Linked DNA regions of Methylobacterium currus. The protein of the gene in region 2 interacts with the protein of the main gene of each other region in a pairwise test. Links are inferred from orthologs where the notes say so. Each region holds a gene or a part of one and is shown on either strand. Other genes may lie near its edges.

What was found. Proteins that work in one complex are often made in the same cells at the same time.
Region 1: the proteins of DA075_RS22230 (region 2) and DA075_RS11225 interact in binary tests that used the Escherichia coli proteins (3 or more experiments, as listed by UniProt). The link is inferred for Methylobacterium currus from one-to-one orthologs.
Region 3: the proteins of DA075_RS22230 (region 2) and DA075_RS02160 interact in binary tests that used the Escherichia coli proteins (3 or more experiments, as listed by UniProt). The link is inferred for Methylobacterium currus from one-to-one orthologs.

What each region holds. Positions count from the first base shown.
Region 1 is NZ_CP028843.1:2,353,087-2,356,057, forward strand. It holds DA075_RS11225 (P-II family nitrogen regulator), read left to right. Parts: upstream 1-1,302; coding sequence 1,303-1,641; downstream 1,642-2,971. Other genes in the region: DA075_RS11215 (ubiquinone biosynthesis hydroxylase), read right to left, coding at 1-42; tesB (acyl-CoA thioesterase II), read left to right, coding at 169-1,047; DA075_RS11230 (ammonium transporter), read left to right, coding at 1,724-2,971. UniProt on the Escherichia coli protein: Involved in the regulation of nitrogen metabolism. Regulates the activity of its targets by protein-protein interaction in response to the nitrogen status of the cell.
Region 2 is NZ_CP028843.1:4,798,825-4,806,555, reverse strand. What follows is about bases 2,278-5,624. They hold DA075_RS22230 ([protein-PII] uridylyltransferase), read right to left. Parts: upstream 5,265-5,624; coding sequence 2,478-5,264; downstream 2,278-2,477. Other genes in these bases: DA075_RS22225 (aliphatic sulfonate ABC transporter substrate-binding protein), read left to right, coding at 5,547-5,624; grpE (nucleotide exchange factor GrpE), read right to left, coding at 2,278-2,418. Also shown: DA075_RS22245 (anthranilate synthase component II), read left to right, coding at 93-704; DA075_RS22240 (aminotransferase class IV), read left to right, coding at 691-1,542; more of grpE, read right to left, coding at 1,807-2,277; more of DA075_RS22225, read left to right, coding at 5,625-6,530; DA075_RS22220 (ABC transporter permease), read left to right, coding at 6,527-7,375; DA075_RS22215 (ABC transporter ATP-binding protein), read left to right, coding at 7,391-7,731.
Region 3 is NZ_CP028843.1:460,530-463,309, forward strand. It holds DA075_RS02160 (P-II family nitrogen regulator), read left to right. Parts: upstream 1-1,111; coding sequence 1,112-1,450; downstream 1,451-2,780. Other genes in the region: DA075_RS02155 (NAD(P)H-hydrate dehydratase), read right to left, coding at 1-909; glnA (type I glutamate--ammonia ligase), read left to right, coding at 1,568-2,780. UniProt on the Escherichia coli protein: P-II indirectly controls the transcription of the glutamine synthetase gene (glnA). P-II prevents NR-II-catalyzed conversion of NR-I to NR-I-phosphate, the transcriptional activator of GlnA. When P-II is uridylylated to P-II-UMP, these events are reversed.

The DNA of each region.
Region 1 (2,971 bases), 2.4 Mb from region 2 along the record:
CGCCGCCCCCCGTCGTCCGCTCACGCCGTCACCCTGCGCCATCTCGCGATCGCCCGCTGCTCGTCTGGTCGGCGAGGCTCATAGCACAAGCGGCGCGTCCCGCGTCGCTTGACGGCGCGCATCGGCCTGCGTCAGCTACGCGCCCCTCCCTCAGCCCGGATCCTTCCCTTGCGCGCGGTCGCCGACCTCCTCGACATCCTCGACCTGGAAACGCTGGAGCAGAACCTCTTCCGCGGTCGCTCGCCGAAGGATCGCTGGCAGCGGGTCTTCGGCGGCCAGGTGATCGGCCAGGCCCTCGTCGCCGCGACCCGGACCGTGCCGCCCGAGCGCCGGCCGCACTCGCTCCACGCCTATTTCCTGCTCGGCGGCGACCCGAAGGTGCCGATCGTCTACGAGGTCGACCGCATCCGCGACGGCCGCAGCTTCACCACCCGCCGGGTGGTGGCGATCCAGCACGGGCGGCCGATCTTCTCGATGTCGGCCTCCTACCACGTCGAGGAGCCGGGCTTCGACCACCGGGCCGAGATGCCGGCGGTGCCGATGCCGGAGGACCTGCCCGGCGAAGGCGCGCTCAAGGCCTCGGTGATGCCGCGCATGCCCGATCCGGTCCGGGCCTATTTCGAGCGCGAGCGGCCGATCGAGCTGCGCCCGGTCGAGATCGAGCGCTATGCCGGGCGGCAGCCCGGCCCGCCACGGTTCCACGTCTGGATCCGGGCGACCTCGCCCCTGCCGGACGATCCGGCCATTCACCAGGCGGTGCTCGCCTACGCCTCCGACATGACGCTGCTCGACACCTCGCTCATCCCGCACGGCCGCACGGTGTTCGAGAGCGAGATCCAGCCGGCGAGCCTCGACCACGCCCTGTGGTTCCACCGGCCGTTCCGGGCCGACGAATGGCTGCTCTACGCCCAGGACAGCCCGAGCGCGTCGGGCGGCTGCGGCTTCTCCCGCGGGCTGATCTTCACCCGCGACGGCACCCTCGTGGCCTCGGTCGCGCAGGAGGGCATGATCCGCGAGAAGCGGGTCGCTCCCGAACACGAGGCCTGAGCCGCTGCTGCATACTCATTGGGCAATTGCCGTCTTTTTCATCGTCACTGCCGCCCCGATCGGCTTCAATATCCGCAATCGGCCCAGGAACCGGGCAGCTTGTCCGTAGGTCCGGTCACGCGTCGTGGCACGTTCCTTGATTGATGGCAGTCGAGACCGGCGTCGGGGGCCAACGGGTTCGCCTCGGCGCCGGATCACGCCTCGCCCCGGCGCGTCCGGGCGTGAGAACGCCATAATCGAAAGGGGGCTCGTCCCATGAAGATCGTCATGGCCATCATCAAGCCGTTCAAGCTGGAGGAGGTCCGCGACGCCCTCACCAGCATCGGCGTGCACGGCCTGACCGTGACCGAAGTGAAGGGCTACGGCCGGCAGAAGGGGCATACCGAGATCTATCGCGGGGCCGAGTACGCCGTCAGCTTCCTGCCCAAGCTCAAGATCGAGGTGGCGGTGGCGGTCGACCTCGTCTCGAACGTCGTCGACACCATCGCGGCCGCCGCCCGCACCGGCCAGATCGGCGACGGCAAGATCTTCGTGATGCCGCTCGAGAAGGCCGTGCGCATCCGCACCGGCGAGACCGACGTCGACGCCCTCTGAGGCGCTGCCCGCGCGGGGCCGTGGCAGTGCCCCGCCGCCCCTTCCCATGATTGCCTTCGATTCCATCGGGAGTTCCTCTTCCATGAAGCTTCGCAACGTCCTGGCTCTCGGCCTGGGAGGCGCCGCGCTGGCGCTGGTCCTGGTGGAGCCGTCCCTAGCGCAGACGCCGACCGTCGAGGCGGCACCGGCCGCCGCGGCGGCGGCGCCGGTGCCCAACAAGGGCGACACCGCCTGGATGCTGATCTCGTCCGCGCTGGTGCTGATGATGTCGGTACCGGGCCTGGCGCTGTTCTACGGCGGCCTCGTCCGCACCAAGAACATGCTGTCGCTGCTGACCCAGGTCTTCGCCATCGTCAGCCTCGCCTGCATCGTCTGGGTGTTCTTCGGCTACAGCCTCGCCTTCACCAATGGCGGCGGCCTCAACGATTTCGTCGGCGGCTTCTCGAAGGCGTTCCTGCGCGGCGTCGACGCCAACTCGGTCGCGGCGACCTTCTCGAACGGCGTCGTCATCCCCGAATACGTATATATCTGCTTCCAGATGACGTTCGCGATGATCACCCCGGCGCTGATCGTCGGCGCCTTCGCGGAGCGCATGAAGTTCTCGGCCCTGCTGCTGTTCTGCCTGCTGTGGCTGATCTTCATCTACTTCCCGATGGCGCACATGGTCTGGTACTGGGGCGGCCCCGACGCGGTCGGCAACGCCGCCAAGGCGCTGGCCGCGGCCACCGACGAGGCCTCCAAGAAGGCGGCCCAGGACGCCCTCGACGCCGTCAACGCCGATGCCGGCCTGCTGTTCAAGTGGGGCGCCCTCGACTTCGCCGGCGGCACCGTGGTGCACATCAACGCGGGCATCGCCGGCATCGTCGGCTGCCTGATGATCGGCAAGCGCATCGGCTACGGCCGCGACCTGCTCGCCCCGCACTCGCTCACCATGACGATGATCGGCGCCTCGCTGCTCTGGGTCGGCTGGTTCGGCTTCAACGCCGGCTCCAACCTCGAGGCCAACGGCTCGGCGGCGCTCGCGATGATCAACACCTTCGTGGCCACCGCGGCGGCCGGCCTGTCCTGGCTCCTCGTCGAGTGGGCCGCCAAGGGCAAGCCCTCGCTGCTGGGCATGCTCTCGGGCGCGGTCGCGGGCCTCGTCGCGGTCACCCCGGCCTGCGGCTTCGCCGGCCCGATGGGCTCGATCGTGCTCGGCCTCGTCGCCGGCGCCGTCTGCTTCGTGATGTGCTCGACCGTCAAGAACGCGCTCGGCTACGACGACTCCCTCGACGTCTTCGGCGTGCACTGCGTCGGCGGCATCCTGGGCGCGCTCGCCACCGGCATCCTG
Region 2 (7,731 bases):
CCACACGCTACGAGAAGACTGCCGTCAGCTTCATGGGCGTCCTCTGCCTCGCCGCTACGCTCCTCTGGATCAAGTGACGACAGGCCCTAGGCTTGATCCTCGTCATCGACAATTACGATTCCTTCGTCTTCAACGTGGTGCGCACCTTCGAGGAGCTGGGCGCCACGGTGCGGGTGGCGCGCAACGACGCCCTCGACGTCGCGGGCATCCGGGCGGCGAACCCGGAGGGAGTGGTGATCTCACCGGGGCCGTGCAGCCCGGCGGAGGCCGGGGTGTCGCTGGCGGCGATCCGCGCGCTGTCGGGGGAGGTGCCTCTCCTCGGGGTCTGCCTCGGCCATCAATGCATCGGCGCGGCCTTCGGCGGCCGGGTCGCGCGGGCCCGGCGACCGCTCCACGGCCACGCGACGGCGATCACCCATGACGGGCAGGGGCTCTTTTCCGGCCTGCCGGCTCCGCTCACGGTCGGGCGCTACCACTCGCTGATCGTGGAACCGGCGCCCGGCATGGCCGAGCACCTGAGCGTCGACGCCGTCTCGCCCGAGGGCGAGGTGATGGCGCTCTCCCACCGCCGGCACCCGACCTACGGCGTGCAGTTCCATCCGGAATCGGTGCTGACCGAGCATGGCCACGCCCTGTTCGGCAATTTCTTGGAACTCGCCCGGCGCTGGCGCGAGGCGGGAGGTGCGCGCCATGCTGTGGCGTGACGGGCGCCTGCACGAGGGCACGGTCGCGCCCTTCGACCTCGCCGATCGCGGCCTGCTCCTCGGCGACGGGGTGTTCGACACCGCCATGGCGCTGCGCGGCACGGTGGTGGCGGAGGAGGCGCATCTGGCGCGGCTCGCCGAGGCTGCCGCTGCCCTCGGCTTCCGCTTCGACGAGGAGGAAGCCCGCACGGCGATGCGGGCGGTGGCGGCCACTCTCGAGCGGGCGGCGATCCGCACCACCGTCACCCGCGGGTCCGGGCCGCGGGGCCTGCGCCCGCCGGTCGAGCCCCGCCCGGTCCTGTGGGCGAGCGCCGCACCGTTGCGCTCAGGGCTCGTCTTCTCGGACCTGTCCCTCGGCTGGAGCGTGATCCGCCGCAACGAGACCTCGCCGGGCGCGCGCCACAAGACGCTGGGCTATCTCGACGCGGTGCTCGCCGCCGAGGCGGCCGCGCGGGCGGGGGATGACGAGGCCCTCTTCCTCAACACGGCCGGGCGGGTGGCCTGCGCCGGGACCGGCAACCTGTTCGCGGTGTTCGGGCGGGTGCTCGTCACGCCGTCCTTGAGCGAAGGCGTGCTGGCGGGCATCGTGCGCGCCAGGCTGCTCGCCTTAGGCCCCGGCCTCGGCCTCGGCCTCACGCCCACCGAGCGCCCGGTCGCGCCGGAGGCGCTGGCCGAGGCGGACGCGGTGTTCCTCACCAATTCCCTGCGGCTGATCGCGCCGGTGCAGCGGATCGCGGAGCGTGACTTTGCCAGCGCCGGGCATCCGGTCGTGCGGGCGTTGCAGGCGGCGCTGTCGGCGGAGATCGCGCAGGCCTGCGGAGTGGCGCCGGAGGGGTGAGGCGGGACGCGCGCCTGAACCCTCCCCCACGGAACCCGGGCTTGCCCGAGTTCCGCATCCCTGTGCCCAGTCGGACGAGCCCGACTTGGGACGGGGGAGGGTGGCCCTCGCGTGAGCAGGGGTCGGGAGAGGGGACGCCGCTGCCGGAGAGGTCGCGCGTTCGATGAAGGGCGCCACATCCTGGAAGCGCCGCGCTGCCCCTCTCCCGGCCCATTCCGTGGGCCACCCTCCCCCGCAGAGGGGGGGAGGGTCGGCGTCGGCGCTTCAGCCTTCCGCCGGCTTCGCCTCGGCCTTCGGGCCGCCCTTGGCCACGCCCACCAGGGCCGGGCGCAGGACGCGGTCGCCGATGACGTAGCCCGACTGCACCACCTGCACGACCGTGCCGGAGGTCACGTCGGGGTTGGGCACCTCGAACATCGCCTGGTGCAGGTTGGGGTCGAAGCGCTGACCCTGCGGCTCGACCCGCTTCACGCCATGGCGCTCCAAGGTCTTGAGCAAGTCGCGCTCGGTCAGCTCGATCCCGTCGACGAGGGCCTTGAGCGAGCCCTCGGCCGTCGCGCGGGCATCGGCCGGCACGCTCTCGAGGGCGCGGCGGATGTTGTCGGCGGCGTTGAGCATGTCGCGGGCGAAGTTCGTCACCGCGTAGGTGCGGGCATCCGCCACCTCGCGCTCGGTGCGCCGGCGCAGGTTCTCCATGTCGGCCAGCGTACGCAGCAGCTTGTCCTTGAGGTCGAGCTTCTCGGCCTCGAGCGCGGCGAGCGCGTCGGCTTTCTGGGCGGCCTCCGGCGCGGAGGCGGGAGCGCCCTCGGCAGCTTCGGGCGCATGCCCCCGAGGCTCCTGGGCCCGCGCGGCGTTCTCCGTGTCGTTCGGCGTCATTGTCATTCCGAAAAAGGGGTCTGGGAGTGACCCCGATATCAGGTGGACGGTCCGCGAAATCAAGCTTCGCCAGCGACCGGGGCTGCGGCGCTGGGATCGTCCTTAAGGGCTTGCCTGCCCGCGCCGCGCCGGCCCCGGTCGCCGCGGGGCAGGTCGGCCTCGAACACCGCCATCACGGCCCGCCGGATGGTGGCCTGGCGGTCGGGCTGGGTCACCTTGGTGCCGGTGAGGTCGGTGACGTAGAACACGTCCACCGCCCGCTCGCCGAAGGTCGCGACATGGGCCGAGGTGATGTTGAGGTTGAGCCGGCCGAGCGCCGAGGTGAGATCGAACAGCAGGCCAGGCCGGTCGAGGCCGGAGATTTCCAGCACCGTCTCGCGGGCCGAGAGCGCGTTGTCGATCGACAGGTCGGGGGCGACCTGGAAAGTGCGCGGGCGGTCCTTCAGCGGATGCTTGTCGGCGACGAGGTCGGCGATGCGGATCTCGCCCTTCAGCGCCCGCTCGATCGCGGTGGCGATGCGGCCGGCCCGGCGCAGCTCGTCCTCGTCGCGCTCGAAGGCCCGCGACAGGGTGATGGTGTCGAGCACGAAGCCGTCGGCGGTGGTGAAGATCTGCGCGTCGACGATGTTGCCGCCGGACGCCGCGCAGGCGCCGGTGAGGATCGCGAGCAGGCGCGGATGGTCCGGCGAGTAGACGCAGAGCTCGGTGACGCCGCGCGACAGGTCGGTCTCGAAGATGGTGGCGACGGTGTTGCCGGCCTCGGCCGCCGCCCGGATGAAGCGGGCGTTCTTGAGCTGGCGCCCGGCATCGACCTTGAGCCAGTAATGCGGGTAGTGCCGGCCCGCATAGGCGTCGAACTCCTCGGCCGTCCAGTCGGTCAGCTGCTCGCGCAGGCGCATCTGGATCAGCCGCACCCGGTCGGTGCGCGGGATCTCCGAGCGCCCGCCCGACAGGACCATCTCGGTCTCGTAGTAGAGGGTGCGCAGGAGCGTCGCCTTCCAGGCGGTCCACGTGCCGGGACCGACCGCCTTGATGTCGGCGATGGTGATGACGAGGAGGAGCTTCAGCCGCTCCAGGCTCTGCACCACGCCCGCGAAGGTCTCGATGGTCTTCGGGTCCGAGAGGTCGCGGCTCTGCGCCGTCATCGACATCAGGAGGTGGTGCTCGACCAGCCAGGCGACGGTGCTGGTCTCGGCCGCATCCAGCCCGAAGCGCGGCCCGAGCTTGCGCGCTACCGCCGCGCCGGCGATCGAGTGGTCCTCCTTCCGGCCCTTGGCGATGTCGTGCAGGAACATCGCCACGTAGAGCGCGCGCCGGTTCTGGATCGTGCCGACGATGCGGTGGGCGAGCGGATGCTCGTCCTCCAGCTCCCCGGCCTCGATCTTGGCCAGCACGCCCAAGGACCGGATCAGGTGCTCGTCCACCGTGAAGTGGTGGTACATGTTGAACTGCATCATCGCGACGATGCGGCCGAAATCCGGCACGAAGCGCCCGAGCACCCCGGTCTCGTTCATGTGCCGCAGCACCGTCTCGGGGGCGTTCTGCGAGGTCAGGAGCTCGATGAACAGGCGGTTGGCCTCCGGATCGACCCGCACCATCGGGCCGATCAGGCTCAGGGACCGCGTCGCGAGCCGGCTGGCATCGGGATGGATCGCGAGGTCGTGCCGGTCGGAGAGCCAGAACAGCCGGATCAGGTTGACCGGGTCCCGCTCGAAGGCGGCGTCGTCGCGCACGTCGAGCCGGCCGGTATGGATGCGGAAATCGTCCGCCTCCAGGTCGGGCGCCCGGAAATGCTGCTTGAAGCGGCGCAGCCAGCGGTCGAGGACCGGCGGGCGCTTGGCGTGGCGCGCCTCCATCTCGGCGCAGACGATGGCGGTGAGGTCGCCGACATCCTTGGCGATCAGGAAGTACGACTTCATGAACCGCTCGACCGCGGCAAGGCCGCCGCGGGCGCCGTAATCCAGCCGCTCGGCGATGCGCGGCTGCAGCCCGAAGGACAGCCGCTCCTCGGCCCGCCCGGTGACGAAGTGCATGTGGCAGCGCACCCGCCACAGGAACTCGTCGCAGCGCTGAAACAGCCGGAACTCGTCCGGCGTGAACAGGCCGGCCTCGACCAGGTCCTCGGCCTCCTTCACCCGGAACGTGTACTTGGCGATCCAGAACAGGGTGTTGAGGTCGCGAAGCCCCCCCTTGCCGTCCTTGACGTTGGGCTCGACGAGGTAGCGCGAGGCGCCGCTCTTCTGCACCCGTGCGTCGCGCTCCTTGAGCTTGGCCTCGACGAACTCGGCCGCGGTGCCCTGCACCACCTCGCGGTCGAAGCGGGTCTCGAGTTCCTCGAACAGGGCGCGATCGCCGAACAGGAAGCGCGATTCGAGGAGCGCGGTGCGGATCGTCATGTCGGCGCGGCCCTCGCGCAGGCAATCGGCGACCGAGCGGGTGGCGTGGCCGACCTTCAGCTTGAGGTCCCACAGCACGTAGAGCATCGCCTCGACGACGCTCTCGCTCCAGGCGGTCTGCTTGTAGGGCAGGAGGAACAGGAGATCGATGTCGGAGCCCGGCGCCAGCAGGCCGCGGCCATAGCCGCCGGTCGCCACCACGGCGATCTGCTCGGCCGCGGTCGGGTTGTCGGCCCGGTAGAGCCGCTTGACCACCGCGTCGTAGATCGCCCGGATCACCGCATCCATCTGGGCGCAGATCAGCCCGGCGCAGGCATGGCCGTCGCGGTCGGCCAGCAGCCGCCGCTCGGCCTCGGCGCGGCCGGCCTCGATGATGCGGCGCAGTTCCGGCACCAGCCGCTCGCGCAGGCGCGTCGGGTCGCTGAGGGACTGGTCGATGCCGGCGAGCATGTGCTTGAGGGCGGCATCGGTGTCGGACGGGTCGATGACGGTGGGTTCGGGCATGGCAGCCGAGCTTGAAGAAGGGGAGCGCGGCCGGGTCCCGTCGCGTTCCCGCCTGTTTCGCACCATGGCCGACAGAAAGCCAACGCTTCCGCGCGTCACGCAGGCTCGTGTTCGATCCGAAAGGCTAATCCGCTTCACCGGCCGAATCGTTTGACACTCCGAACGGCGCGCCCTAGCTTTCCGGCCGGCGGCCCGACGAGCGATGGGCCGGCCAACCGGGGAGAGTCGATGCGCATCCACCGCCGCGCGCTGATCGCAGCCGCTCTTGGTGTCGCCCTCGGGGCTGACGGCCTCGCTTCCGCCCGCCCGGCCCTGGCGCAGTCGGCCAAGGAGGTGCGCCTCGACTGGGCGACCTACAATCCGGTGAGCCTCGTCCTGAAGGACAAGGGCCTCCTCGAGAAGGCGCTGGCACCTGAGGGAATCACGGTGCGCTGGGTCCAGTCGCTGGGGTCGAACAAGGCGCTCGAATTCCTCAATGCCGGCTCGATCGACTTCGGCTCGACCGCCGGCGCCGCGGCCCTGCTGGCGCGGATCAACGGCAACCCGATCAAGGCCGTCTACGCCTTCTCGCGGCCGGAATGGACCGCCCTGGTGACCCGGCCGAAGACCGGCATTCAGGCGGTGAAGGACCTGAAGGGCCGCCGCGTCGCCGTCACCCGCGGCACCGACCCGCACATCTTCCTGATCCGGGCGCTCCGCAACGCCGGCCTGACCGAGCGCGACGTGAAGCTGGTGCTGCTCCAGCACCCGGACGGGCGCACGGCGCTCGACCGCGGCGACGTCGATGCCTGGGCCGGTCTCGACCCGATCATGGCCGCGGCCGAGATCGAGAACGGCGACGTGCTCTTCCACCGCGACCCCGCCGCCAATACCTGGGGCGTGCTCAACGTCCGCGAGGATTTCGCCAAGCAGAACCCGGGCCTGACCCGCGCGGTGCTGGCGGCCTACGAGGAGGCCCGCAAGCTCGCCCTCGCCGATCCGCAGGAGCTGAAGCGCATCCTGGTGGCGGCGACGAAGCTGCCTGAGCCGGTGGTGGCGCGCCAGCTCGAGCGCACCGACCTGTCGCAGCCGGTCATCGGCAAGCTCCAGGCCGAGACGATCCTGGATGCCGGCACCGCACTCCTCGATGCCGGGGTGATCCCGGCCGGGACCGATGTCGGCGCCGCGGTCGAGGCCCTGATCGATCCGCGCTTCGGTCCGGCGGCGCCGTGAGACCCGCGGAGGCGACCCCGCTTCCCCTCGGCGCCGCGCCCAAAGTCCCGTCCAAGACCGTCGCCACGGCGCTGCGCCTGCCCGGCGGGCGGGTGCTCGCCGGGCTCGTCCTGCCGCTCTTTCTCGCCCTCGCCTGGGAGGCGGCGGTGCGGGCAGGGTTGGCGCAGGGACGGCTGGTGCCGCCGCCGAGCCGGGTGCTGGCCACCCTCTGGGGCCTCGCGGAGAGCGGCGAATTGTGGACCCACGTGCTCGCCAGCCTGACCCGCGTCGCGGCGGGGTTCGGCTTCGGGGCGCTGGCCGGGATCGTGGTCGGGGCGGTCACCGGCACGCTGCCGCTCGCCCGGCAGCTGGTCGACCCGAGCCTGCAGGCCCTGCGGGCGATTCCTTCGATCGCCTGGGTGCCGCTGTTCATCCTGTGGTTCGGCATCTTCGAGGCCTCGAAGATCACCCTGATCGCGGTCGGCGTGTTCTTCCCGGTCTATCTCGGGGTGGCGGGCGCCATCGCGGGCGTCGACCGCAAGCTGATCGAGGTCGGCCGGGTCTTTCGGCTCTCGCGCCTCGCGCTCGCCCGGCGCATCCTGCTGCCGGCGGTGCTGCCCGCGACCCTGGTGGCCCTGCGCACGGGCCTCGGCCTCGGCTTCATGTTCGTGGCGGCGGCCGAGCTGCTCGGCGCCTCGGAAGGCCTCGGCTACCTCCTCCTCGACGGCCAGCAGCTCGGCAAGCCGGACCAGATCGTCGCGGCGATCCTGGCCTTCGCGGGCTTGGGCAAAGTGTGCGATGCGCTGCTCGTCGGCCTGACCGCGCCGCTCGCGCGCTGGCAGGACACGGCGCGGGACACTCTCTGAGATGCTGGCTCTGACATGCTGATCCTGGACGGGCTGTCGAAGACCTACGCCGACGGCACGCGGGCGCTTGCCGACATCTCGCTCACCGTGCGGGCCGGCGAGATCGTGGCGCTGATCGGCGGGTCGGGCTGCGGCAAGACCACGCTGCTGCGCCTGGTCGCCGGGCTCGACCGGGCGAGCGCCGGGGGCATCAGCCTCGACGGCGAGGCGATCGCGGCGCCGCATCCGGGCGTCGGCATCGTCTTTCAGGAGCCGCGGCTCCTGCCCTGGCTCACCGTCGCCGACAACGTGGCGTTCGGGCTCGCCGACCTGCCACGGCCGGAGCGCCGGGCCCGGGTGGCGCATGCCCTGGATCG
Region 3 (2,780 bases), 4.3 Mb from region 2 along the record:
GTCGTCGGCGCCGTCGCAGGGGCGCAGCATGATCGCAGTGAGCTGGGCGGCGTTCTCGGGCAAAGCCGGGGTCGGGGACAGCACGGTGACGAGGCCGGCGCCGATCCGCACGGCGCCGCGGGCGGCGAGCCGCGCCGCGCCGGTGCGGTGAGCGGGCCCCGACAGCACCACCGCGTGGCCGCGGGTATATTTGTGGCTGTCCCCCGCCAGGCGCGGGAAGGCGGCGCCCCAGAGGTCCGGGCCGTTGACGTGGGCCTTCGGCCTGATCCCCGCCACGATGGCGTCCGGGATGCCGATCCCGGCGACCGTCACCGGGCCGCACAGGCGCCGGCCGGGCAGGAGCAGGTGGCCGGGCTTGCGCCGGACGAAGGTGACGGTCTCGGTGGCGGAGACGACCGGACCGGCGGAGGCTCCGGTATCGCCATCGAGGCCCGAGGGCACGTCGACCGCCAGCACCGGCACGCCCGCCCCGTTGACCCGCCCGACGAGCGCCGCAGCGTCGCCCTCGAGCGGGCGGGACAGGCCCGCCCCGAACAGCGCGTCGATCACCAGGGCGAAGCCCGCCGGCTCGGCCGCGGCGGCGTCAGCCACCGGGCCCTTCCATTCGGACGCCGCCGCGGCGGCGTCTCCCGTCAAAGCCGCGACCGTGCCGAGCAGCGCCACCTCGACCGCGACCCCCGCCTCGGCCAGCCGCGTCGCGGCGACGAACCCGTCGCCGCCGTTGTTGCCCGGCCCGCACAGGACCAGGATTTTGCCGAGGCCCTTGCCGTCACCGGCGAGCGCCCGGGCGCGCTCCGCCACGGCCGCGCCGGCGCGGCGCATCAGCGTCAGGCCCGGCGTTCCGGCTTGGATCGCCGCGGCATCCGCCCGCCGCATCTCGTCGGTGGTGAGCAACTCGGTCCCGGCCATCGCATCATACTCCGAGAAGCGCCCGGGCGCGGCAGCTTTGCCGCGGCACCGGGCTTGAGAACGGCGGATTGCGCAACAAACGCGCAGAGATTGCTTATCGATTAGGCATTCCCGGTCCGGTCCGGGGAAATCCCCCGTGGCGGTCGGCGCGGCGCGATGCTAGGAATGCCGCCGGAACCGTTGCAGACCAGGCCCGCCCGGCATGAAGAAGATCGAAGCGATCATCAAGCCCTTCAAGCTCGACGAGGTGAAGGAGGCCCTGCAGGAGGTCGGCCTCCAGGGCATCACGGTGATCGAGGCCAAGGGCTTCGGCCGCCAGAAGGGCCATACGGAGCTCTACCGGGGCGCCGAGTACGTGGTCGACTTCCTGCCCAAGGTGAAGCTCGAGATCGTGCTCCCCGACACGCTGGTGGACGGCGCCGTCGAGGCGATCCGCAAGTCGGCCCAGACCGGCCGCATCGGGGACGGCAAGATCTTCGTCTCCTCGATCGAGGAAGCGATCCGTATCCGCACGGGCGAGACCGGCTCGGACGCGATCTGACGCGCATCCTGCCATCATCTGCCGCCCTCATCTGCGACGACGAAAACCGCGGCCTGACATCCAGGACCGCGGCTTTGTGGCGGCCCTGCCGCCGCTCTAGGAAGGGGTCAAACGAGAATGTCTAAGACCGCGACGGACGTCCTCAAGGAAATCAAGGAAAACGACGTCAAGTACGTCGATTTCCGCTTCACCGATCCGCGGGGCAAGTGGCAGCACGTCACCTTCGACGTGTCGCTGGTCGACGAGGACATCTTCGCCGAAGGCACGATGTTCGACGGCTCGTCGATCGCCGGCTGGAAGGCGATCAACGAATCCGACATGCTGCTGATGCCGGACCCGGCGACGGCCTGCATGGACCCGTTCTTCTCGGCCTCGACCATGTCGATCGTCTGCGACGTGCTCGAGCCCGCGACCGGCGAGCCCTACGGCCGCGACCCCCGCGGCATCGCCAAGAAGGCCGAGGCCTTCGTGAAGGCCAGCGGCATCGGCGACACCATCTTCGTCGGCCCCGAGGCCGAGTTCTTCGTCTTCGACGACGTGCGCTTCTCCGCCGACCCGTACCATACCGGCTTCAAGCTCGATTCGGTCGAGCTGCCGATCAACGGCCAGACCGAGTACGAGGGCGGCAACCTCGGCCACCGCGTCCAGATCAAGGGCGGCTACTTCCCGGTCCCGCCGCAGGATTCGGCCCAGGACATGCGCGGCGAGATGCTGGCCGCCATGCAGTCGATGGGCGTCAAGGTCGAGAAGCACCATCACGAGGTCGCCTCGGCCCAGCACGAGCTGGGCATGAAGTTCGACACGCTGACCCTGATGGCCGACCATATGCAGATCTACAAGTACTGCATTCACAACGTCGCCCAGAGCTACGGCAAGACCGCGACCTTCATGCCGAAGCCGGTCTACGGCGACAACGGCTCAGGGATGCACGTCCACCAGTCGATCTGGAAGGAAGGCAAGCCGGTCTTCGCCGGCAACAAGTACGCCGACCTGTCCCAGGAATGCCTGTGGTACATCGGCGGCATCATCAAGCACGCCAAGGCGCTCAACGCCTTCACCAACCCGTCGACCAACTCCTACAAGCGGCTGGTCCCGGGCTACGAGGCGCCGGTGCTGCTGGCCTATTCGGCCCGCAACCGCTCGGCCTCGTGCCGGATTCCGTGGACGACCTCGCCGAAGGCCAAGCGCGTCGAGGTCCGCTTCCCCGACCCGATGGCGAACCCCTACCTCGCCTTCGCCGCCATGCTGATGGCCGGCGTCGACGGCATCGTGAACAAGATCGATCCCGGTCCGGCCATGGACAAGGACCTCTACGACCTGCCCCCGGCGG